4 regions of the Metabacillus sp. GQ13 genome follow, and region 4 is predicted to be linked to each of the others. Evidence: riboswitches for the same ligand, from Rfam matches in the RefSeq annotation. Region 4 holds a riboswitch; each other region holds the start of a gene.
What was found. Region 4 has a riboswitch for cyclic di-GMP ahead of AC6CHR_RS13955 (EAL domain-containing protein). Riboswitches for the same ligand answer to the same signal wherever they lie in the genome.
Positions count from the first base shown of each region.

Region 1: linked by a shared signal. The riboswitch ahead of AC6CHR_RS05470 (anti-repressor SinI family protein) and the one ahead of AC6CHR_RS13955 (EAL domain-containing protein) in region 4 are both predicted to bind cyclic di-GMP.
Region 2: linked by a shared signal. The riboswitch ahead of AC6CHR_RS10010 (diguanylate cyclase domain-containing protein) and the one ahead of AC6CHR_RS13955 (EAL domain-containing protein) in region 4 are both predicted to bind cyclic di-GMP.
Region 3: linked by a shared signal. The riboswitch ahead of AC6CHR_RS08160 (anti-repressor SinI family protein) and the one ahead of AC6CHR_RS13955 (EAL domain-containing protein) in region 4 are both predicted to bind cyclic di-GMP.

Region 1 is NZ_JCAXET010000004.1:3,234-5,439, reverse strand. It holds gene AC6CHR_RS05475 (GH1 family beta-glucosidase) at 1-58, opposite strand, end outside; gene AC6CHR_RS05470 (anti-repressor SinI family protein) at 827-961, opposite strand; cyclic di-GMP riboswitch class I at 989-1,075, opposite strand; gene AC6CHR_RS05465 (pentapeptide repeat-containing protein) at 1,160-1,807, opposite strand; gene AC6CHR_RS05460 (PAS domain S-box protein) at 2,121-2,206, shown strand, end outside.
Region 2 is NZ_JCAXET010000007.1:5,831-8,036, reverse strand. It holds gene AC6CHR_RS10010 (diguanylate cyclase domain-containing protein) at 1-1,269, opposite strand, end outside; cyclic di-GMP riboswitch class I at 1,381-1,464, opposite strand; gene AC6CHR_RS10005 (hypothetical protein) at 1,652-1,843, opposite strand; gene AC6CHR_RS10000 (sulfite exporter TauE/SafE family protein) at 2,007-2,206, opposite strand, start outside.
Region 3 is NZ_JCAXET010000005.1:230,567-232,772, reverse strand. It holds gene AC6CHR_RS08165 (helix-turn-helix domain-containing protein) at 423-758, opposite strand; gene AC6CHR_RS08160 (anti-repressor SinI family protein) at 876-1,019, opposite strand; cyclic di-GMP riboswitch class I at 1,052-1,134, opposite strand; gene AC6CHR_RS08155 (YqhG family protein) at 1,723-2,206, opposite strand, start outside.
Region 4 is NZ_JCAXET010000010.1:111,927-114,132, forward strand. It holds gene AC6CHR_RS13950 (PilZ domain-containing protein) at 1-113, opposite strand, end outside; gene AC6CHR_RS13955 (EAL domain-containing protein) at 134-841, opposite strand; cyclic di-GMP riboswitch class I at 923-1,007, opposite strand; gene AC6CHR_RS13960 (histidinol-phosphatase) at 1,129-1,935, opposite strand; gene AC6CHR_RS13965 (PepSY domain-containing protein) at 2,182-2,206, opposite strand, start outside.

The DNA.
Region 1 (2,206 bases), on a different contig from region 4:
CTTCAATTTGATAAGAAGCAGTAGCAGCTCCAAACAAAAAATCATGTGGAAACTTCATTATCCACCCTCCATTTTCATACTATCATTTAATTTATTACTATATATCAAATTTATAGGCATAAATTATAGGTTAATTATAACCTTTTGTTTAATAAGAGACCACAAAAATCTCGTAAACAAGTATACATATGTATAAAAGGTAGTATCTACTATTATCGGAAGATTAAATCTCTTGTCTAAAAAATACAAATAATAAAAGACATTAACTCTGCTGAATTAACGCCTCACTTTTAGTTAAAATCGATATATTTTTAATAATAATGAGCTTATGGACCAAAAACCAGAGTTCCCCAAATCAGATAGATTGGTGGAAAAAATAAAACTACAGTCGTTAAATTGCCAACAAACCCTAACTTATCTAAAAGACTAGTGAGCGAATCCTCATTTATCACATGCATGCGCCTACTAAGAAAGCTGATAACTAACCCACAAATTCCAAGACCATAAAAGACGATGAATTCTGAATTGAATATGGAAATTTCCCAAAAGTAAAAAAAAACAGACAACAATAAAAGCAAAACGCCTAACCAAATAAAAATTTTCCTGATTGCATTTTTAATAATAATCTACTCCCAATTAATTATTTTTTACGACCATTATGTTTTCATCAAGTCCTTATTAAACCAAATACTTCTATTAAGAAAGACATTCTCTTGTTAATTAAGTTTCAATGAAGGTTAATATTTATTAATATATACTTTAACCTTTCACAACATAATGATTGTATTGTGAAACAACCATAAAAATAACTAATAAAAAAAAGACCCTATTCAGGTCTTGAATACTTATTGAAAAAATCTCTTATGTCTTCGATGGACATCCCCACTTCGAGAGCATATAAAATCAGTTCTGCCCATTCATGATCCAGGTCATTTTCGGTTGAACCTAAGGAATTTACCATATGAATCCTCCTAAAATAGTATATATTTTAGGCAGCTCAGCCATCTTAGCTTAGATCTACCTTAGATCTGTAACTTTGCGTCCCAAACTTTCGAAAGGTTTGCCTTTTCCTATTGAGTGAACACTTCATAGTTAAATAGTACTGTAATATGGATGATAATTAAATATAAATATTAAATATCAACAAAATTATTTCATATTATTCTTTAATCACTAACCCTAACAATTTTGAGAATCCAATTGCTTGATCGGAAGAAACTTCACAGCCTATCAAGCTTTCTAGAGACACATTCAGTTTTTCAAATATACAGGTACTGATATCTATTCCTTTAAGTACAGTTTGTGTAAAATCTACATCATTAAGATCGCACATATTAAGATTTACTTTGTTAAGCTTGCATTCGTAAAAGTTAGCACTTCTAATAGAAGAATGGTCAAAACTCACTTGTTTGAGACGTGCATCGGCAAAGTCAGATAAACTCAGATCACAGTTTTCAAACGATACGTTACCCAGATTAGCATTAGAAAAATCTAAGCCTACTAGTTTACAGTCTTTAAAAGCAACTCGATGAATAATGCCATTACAAAGCTTCGCATTTGAAAAATTACAGTTTTCAAAAATCACATCAGTCATATCATTATGATGAAAAATAGCATTAGTAAATGAAACATTATTAAATATCACCTTAGAAAAAATGACTCGATCAATTTCCTCGTTATCAACTTGTGAACCTTCCACCAAACAGTTCACTAATTGATAGTCCTCATCATAATATATATCTTGGAAATTACTTTTTTCTATATACGATCCAACTTTTGGTTGGTCAATTTTAATCTTTTTCGACATCATACACCTCTATCATTTAAATTGTTATATATGACATACTACATAAAAATTAATTCGGATATAAGTCTTTATTTATTTTGTGATTTGTGGACACACAACTATTTTGGTAGATGCTAATCACGCCATGCTACCATTAGGAGATTGATAGCTATCTTGTAGGCTAGTTGACTCTTGCTAATAAGTTGATTTACTATTGAGCCTTATATGATTATAGTTTGCCTACATTTTATCTTCTAATTTTTTTAATAGAATAACATCACTTGATTATTACTGAAATAACATTTAACGTTTGTTTAAAGGAGTGCAAATAATTATGATAGAAAATATTACAAAGATCGACTACCATCAGGTAATCGAATATTCCCTTGAACCGATTGTAATCCATACAAATCTTAAAAT
Region 2 (2,206 bases), on a different contig from region 4:
AGAAAGACCTGTTAGTCGATCCCACTCTGTTTCCAATTTTTCATCAAAGCAGCGACGATTGGCAATCATCGTTAGCCCATCAATCATTGAAAGTCTTTGAAGTACTTGGTTCGCCTCATGTAGCCGTTGTCCAGCTAATTTATCTGCTGTGACATCACGGAAAATCCATAGGTATCCATCGAAACGGCCATTTTCTTCAATTGGAACGGCATCCCTCTCCAATATCCGCCCATCCAACAAACGGATTTCTTCCGCCTGACGAGTTTCACGATTTATCGTTATTTTCTCTTTTTCTGTTAGATATTTATCTACTTCTAGCGTTGAGTGATTTAGCCCACTCATTAAATCCTTATCATCTATTTCATTCTTATCCTTACCAGCAATTAATTTCACAATGTTTAATAGTGCATCATTATATAGAGTTGTCTCTCCATGCTCATCTTCTACCAAAACACCGTACGGAAGAGATGATATCAGCGTCTTGAGTTTTATTGTAGCCTGTCTAGAATTCTCTTCAGCTTCTTTCCTAGCCGTAATATCCCTACTTACAGAAATCACTCTAATTTCGCCATCAGGACCTTTGATGGGAGTAGCTTTCATCTCTACATAAAGCCAATCACCGTTCTGATGCATACAACGATAATCAATATCTAATGTCTTCCATTTTTCTACCATATCATGAAAGAAGTGAAACACCTTTTCCCAATCATCTGGATGAATGTGTTTAATTGGGTAACTTCCAATATAATCATCCAAATCCATACCTAAAACAGTTGTATGAGAAGGTGATGCATACAGAACTAATCCATCCTTAGCTAGGACAGCAACCATATCAGACATATGTTCTGATATAAATCGATAGTTGCTTTCATTTTCTTTAAATGCATCTATATTCGGGCGTCGTGATGTTAGATCAGTTATTGTTCCTGAAAAGGAAACTAGCTCATCGTTCTTATTAAAGTCGGCCCTCATGAACAAATGAAAATCTTCTATTTTACCTTTCTTTGAAACCAATCGTATTTCCTTGGCTACTGCCTCTTTACTATGTTCAATTAGAGATTTAAATTGTTCTTGTAAAGTTTCATGATAATCACTAATCACAAAATGAAAGATGGAATTCCCTATTATTTCTTCATCTGTATAATCTAATAAACTCTTCCACCCTGAATTCAGGGAAACAAACGTCTGCTGTCGATCCAACATAAAGATAACAGCATTTTCAACATTGAGGAACTCTTGATACCTCTCATCACTTTTATTGAATTCCATATCTCCCACTCCATTTTGATATAATTAGTTGATTATTTAAAGGATCTGGAAATGTCCCTACTTTTAGGTAAGACAAATAAGCTATTTCCAATAAGGATTTAGCTTTTTCCCATTGGTAGCCCAGCCACCTTAGGTTCCCCCTCTAGGCCTGCAGCTTTGCGTCCTCATTTTTCAATAAGTTTGCCGTTTTCAAATTGATCTATATTAAATTAAAATACTAATCGCTAGCATTTCGGCGAGAGGTAAGCGATTATATATCGGGTGTCTTTTGTCATATCCTTCTCTATTAAGAAAGTCATTTCACCATTGTATCATACTATAAGAAAGAACAGATTTTGTTGAATAGAATGGCTGATACTATGGAAAAGAACAAAAAAATGACCTACCCTTTGGGCAAGTCAAGTGCTTGGTATGCTAATTGATATTTTCCACCTTCAGCTACTTCTGAATGATATAAGGCTTTAAGTGCAAAACTTTTTTCAAGATCGTGTTCATCCATCATTTCTTTTAAACGCCCTTGTAATTCTCTATTCTCTTTGACTAGCTGTTTCATTTGTGATTTTATAAACTTCATGAGAAAATCCCCTTCCTTCCAACTCAATTCTATCCACCAAGTATAGCATGGATGATTTACAAGAATTCTATAGTTTCTAAAACAAGAACATAACGACTAGTATATACAGGTACTTTTTTAAAACAGTTCATTACTAATAAGTCGTTTTTCTGTTCAATTTCCCCTATAATCCACTCTCAATAAACAAATAGACACCTGTAAACAATAAAATCATATAAGTAAATATACGAAATACCTTTTGGTTAATTGATTTAAATAAGAGTTGTCCAACAAACAGACCCATTATAAGTAGAGGGAGGGCTAAGCCACTTGAAACCCAGATTGTCTTATTTGTTCCAACGAAGATCACTTGAATAACCAAAC
Region 3 (2,206 bases), on a different contig from region 4:
ACTCCTGCATATTCCTCCAACTACATAGTTTTAGCTACCTAAAACGGAAGAAGTTATTCTTTTTTATCAATGAAAACATACTTGAATCGTATAAGGATAGGTCTCCAGAAAAACCTTTCAAAGTTCTAAGTAAAAGGTAACTATTATCCATATTAATCGAATGTACCTATTCTACAAATCTTTATAGAGAACAAAACGGAAAAATAAAGACTTTTGATATAATCTATTAGTACCATTAATGTTCTTTATAACGTAATTATGTGTAATTAGCATTATGAAAACAGTCAATTTACGACATATTTTAAATGGGTTTACAGAATTAAATCGCTAAAAAGAACAATCAGAAGTGAAGATGGGATATTCAATAAAACGAACAAAACACAAAAGAGCACCATCGGTGATCGTAATCACCAACCATGCTCTTATTTATCATTGTCATTCTGTAGCTTCCACTTATTAAATTCTAAGTATTCTCGAAACTGTTCTTTGGAAACACCGGATTTCATGGCATCTTGCACGAGTTTTGTCCATTCTAAGTCAAGGTCATCTAAGTCTGTTTCGCTTTGTTCATTAAGTAGGGTGTTAACTGTAACCCCTAATACAGTAGATACCTTTTCTAAAAATTGAACAGAAGGATTAGACTGAAGGTTGCGTTCTATCGAACTAAGGTAGGACTTTGCAACCCCTGCTCTTTCAGCTAGTTCAGATAAAGATAAATTCCTTTGTGTTCGATATTTTTTTATTCTAGGGCCAATCACGTCAAGTCACCTTCCTTTTTCTATAAATATTATAGCATATAAAGAAGGTATTGTTTTATATGGAGAACAGATTTATAAAAAAATATTACATACAAGTATGTAGAGAGTGAGTTTTATTTAATGAGTAATGGTTGGTTCTGTAAGAAATTTTTTTATTTCATCAGAACTGATCCCTATTTCTAATGCTTCTAAAATCATCTCAACCCATTCACGATCAAGCTTGCCATCCTTTGTTATTCTCTCAATGATTTCACTATTCACCTTATTACCCTCCTAAAATACTAGCCTGTATTTCAGGCAGCCCAGCCATCATGGTTAACACGTTAGATCTGTGACTTTGCGTCTCTATTTTTCAATAGGTTTGCCTTTTGCTGATATAAACTTTATGTCATTTTTTAGATATTTATTAACTCAAAAGTCCCTTTGTGTTACCTGACTTTATAACTAATTCTATTATAAATATGTTTATATAGGAAGTGTGCAGAATTTTGTCGAAAGAATAAAATTTTAACTAAATTGGTTATTTGTAATTTGTTTGTAACAATCTGTAGGTGGATTAACCTACTTTTTCATGCGCTGACTTTTATTTAATGGATTTTCTTTAATTATTCTTTAATAAAACTTTAATAACAATAATTTGATTTTGTCGAATTATATTTCCTTTTTGGGTTATATTTCCATTACTGTTGTATTTCGTACTAATCGTTATACCTAATGTAGCCTATCTTCATGCACCTTCCGCTTAAATAGTAAGGAGTTTTCTCATAGATATCTATAAATAGGTCAAAAAGACACCTACTTTTAGTATTCTGGTAGGAATTAAACGTATCTTTTCATTTAATATCAGTTTTAAATTGGGGTTTAAAAAGTATGAGAACTAGAATCGTAGCCAAATTCATACACCAATTTATACAAAACTATAGCAGTTGGCATAATCAGCCAACTGCTATAAATAGGAAACTTATTAATTAAATATAGCCTGGGGTGTCAAATAAAAGATGCCGCCACTCTGAATCGTTACATTTATTTGTGGCTCATAAAGGTCACGCAGGGCATCCTTTTCTAGGTGATAACAATCTGGTTTTTCCTCTAAGTCTACATAAAAGTGGTCTAATAGTTTTAAATCTTCATTCCATCTTTGTCTAGCTGTGTCTGCCCATGTATGATCCTGCTGGTTTATTCTTTGTTCGATAAATTGCTCAATTCTTTTCAAACCGCTTTTAGGTTTGATTAGGGGAGTCATATTAAAGCAGAGATCTGGGATTTTTGGAGTTAGTTGTAGCTTTTCAAGTTTTTCTTGAAAGTTTTCTAAAAGTGTTCCACTTACTAAATGTAGTCCAATGGAAAAGAGTTGATCCTTTTTCATGTCACATTGATAAGAAACAATAATATTTACACCTAGCCAGGGATGTAAGGGTACATTTGTACCGTTTGAATCGACTTTTTCA
Region 4 (2,206 bases):
GAGGCACTTTCCTTAAGAGACGTCAGATTCAAACCAAGCTTATTCACCTTTACTTCACTACGTAAATACAAAAATAGTAAAAAAATAATAAACAAACTCTGGATGATTAACATATACTCCAAACCCTATCACCTCAGCTAATTATTTTGGGATTCCCTAACAAATAGCCTTGCCCATATTGTATATCTAGCGACTTAGCTAGTGCTAAGGTTATTTCTGTTTCTAGACCTTCTAAAATAAGTTTGCTACTAGTAGCTTTACAAAAGTTATTGATTAACTGAATGATTGATTGCTTTTTGTTAGATGTAAAGAGATCAAAGGAAAAATAGCGATTTAGCTTAATATAGTCTGGATCTAACTCTATAATGGATTGCAATTGAGAGTAGCCTGCACCAACATCACCAATGGCCAACAAATACCCTAGTTCTTTTAATACCTTCACACAATACCTAAATTCGTTAAAATAAATAATTTCTTCTACACCACTTACCTCCAGAACAATTTGTTGATTGATTAGCTGCGGGTCTGTCATTAACTCTTTGGCAAAGGGCAGAAAGGCCTCATCTACAATAGTAGAAGGGAAAATATTCAAAAACAAAAAGCCATCTTTTCGAGTATAGCCTGCTTGTTGATAAGCTTGTATAGCTTTTTGAATGGATTGTGAATCTAATTCATAAAGTCTACCTGCTTTTTTCGCATCCGAAAAGGCAAGCTCTGGATTCGCGTAATCAGAGGATCTCAAAAACCCTTCATAACCAGCAATCATCCAATTGCTAATATCATAAATCGGTTGAAAAGAATGATGATAGTTTTTTTCTTGTATAAAATTTTCAATTGACATCTTTCTAGCCACCTATCTTTTAGTTAGCGAAAAGGAGAAATGTACATCATGTTGCATCCACATTTCAATTTTTTATCGCTCTTCGGTGGCTCGACTACCATAGCAGTGTAACGTTAGGTTCGTAGCTTTGCGTCCTTATCTTTCAATAAGTTTGCCGTTTCGAAAATAATACCCTACTGGTATTTTATAGCATAAATAGGAATAAAGTCTAGGGTAAAATTGACTTTATTTTACTTATTTTACTGGGGCCAGTCCCCATCAACATTATCTTGGGGCCTGGCCCCCTCTTATAGCGAAGTCATGATCCGCTGCTGTTTAACAAAATATGCCCACTCTTTATAGCCTATTTCTTTTAGTCGCTTTTGGACTAATTCAAACTCATCGCCTATTCGTTCCGGTTTATGTGCATCTGAGCCAAAGCTCACCGTCACATTATGGAAAAGAGCACGTTCTAAAATGTCATCTGCAGGGTACCAGCCTCCACAATCCTTCGTTTTACCTGAAGTATTGATTTCAATCGCAACATCTTCTTGACCAATGATTTTTAATGTTTTATCAATCGCGTCTGTTTCAATAGCAGAAAATGCTGGATAAAATCCTTTCATAGCATCGATATGTGCAAGAATTTGAAATATACCGCTTTTTGCTGACTGTTGGATTAATTGATAATAGTCTTCTTTTACTTTCACCTGTTGCTGTGATGTTAAACCTTCCCAACGGCCTCTTTCGAAAATATTAACCTCTTGAACATAATGCACGGAGCCGATTATGTAATCAAATGGGTGTAGGGCGTATTGTTCCTGATAGAGTTCTAGATGATCAGGGAAAAAGTCACTTTCAATTCCTAGCAATACGTAAATTTTACCCTCATACTTATTTTTCAATCGAAGAACTTCCTCAATATACGAAGCAAACTGGCTCTTAGCCATTGCGATTGTTGGATAGAGCTGGTCTTCCTCACTATAAAAATAAGGTGAATGATCTGAGATACCGATAAATTGCAGTCCATAGTCAATTGCTTGCTTTACATAATCCTCAATTGTCCCAATTGCATGCCCACATAGTTTGTTATGTGTATGTAGATCGAATTTCACTTTATTTATATTTGTCATTGATTACGCTCCTTTTTGAGGGTTGGGGCCTGACCCCAACTGCTCAGTGCTGGGGACTGGCCCCACTTCTATCTAGTTAACTTCTGGCTAAACGATTGATTTCCCTTCTTCTTTCGTATTTATTTATGATTTGTAGCTTTTCGCTTTAGTTTGCTAATATGCTAATGGGGACTGGCCCCAAAAAAAAGATCCCCCACTTATCTCATAGTGAGGGATCGCCTTTATCGCTTATTCATCATCATCATCATCATCG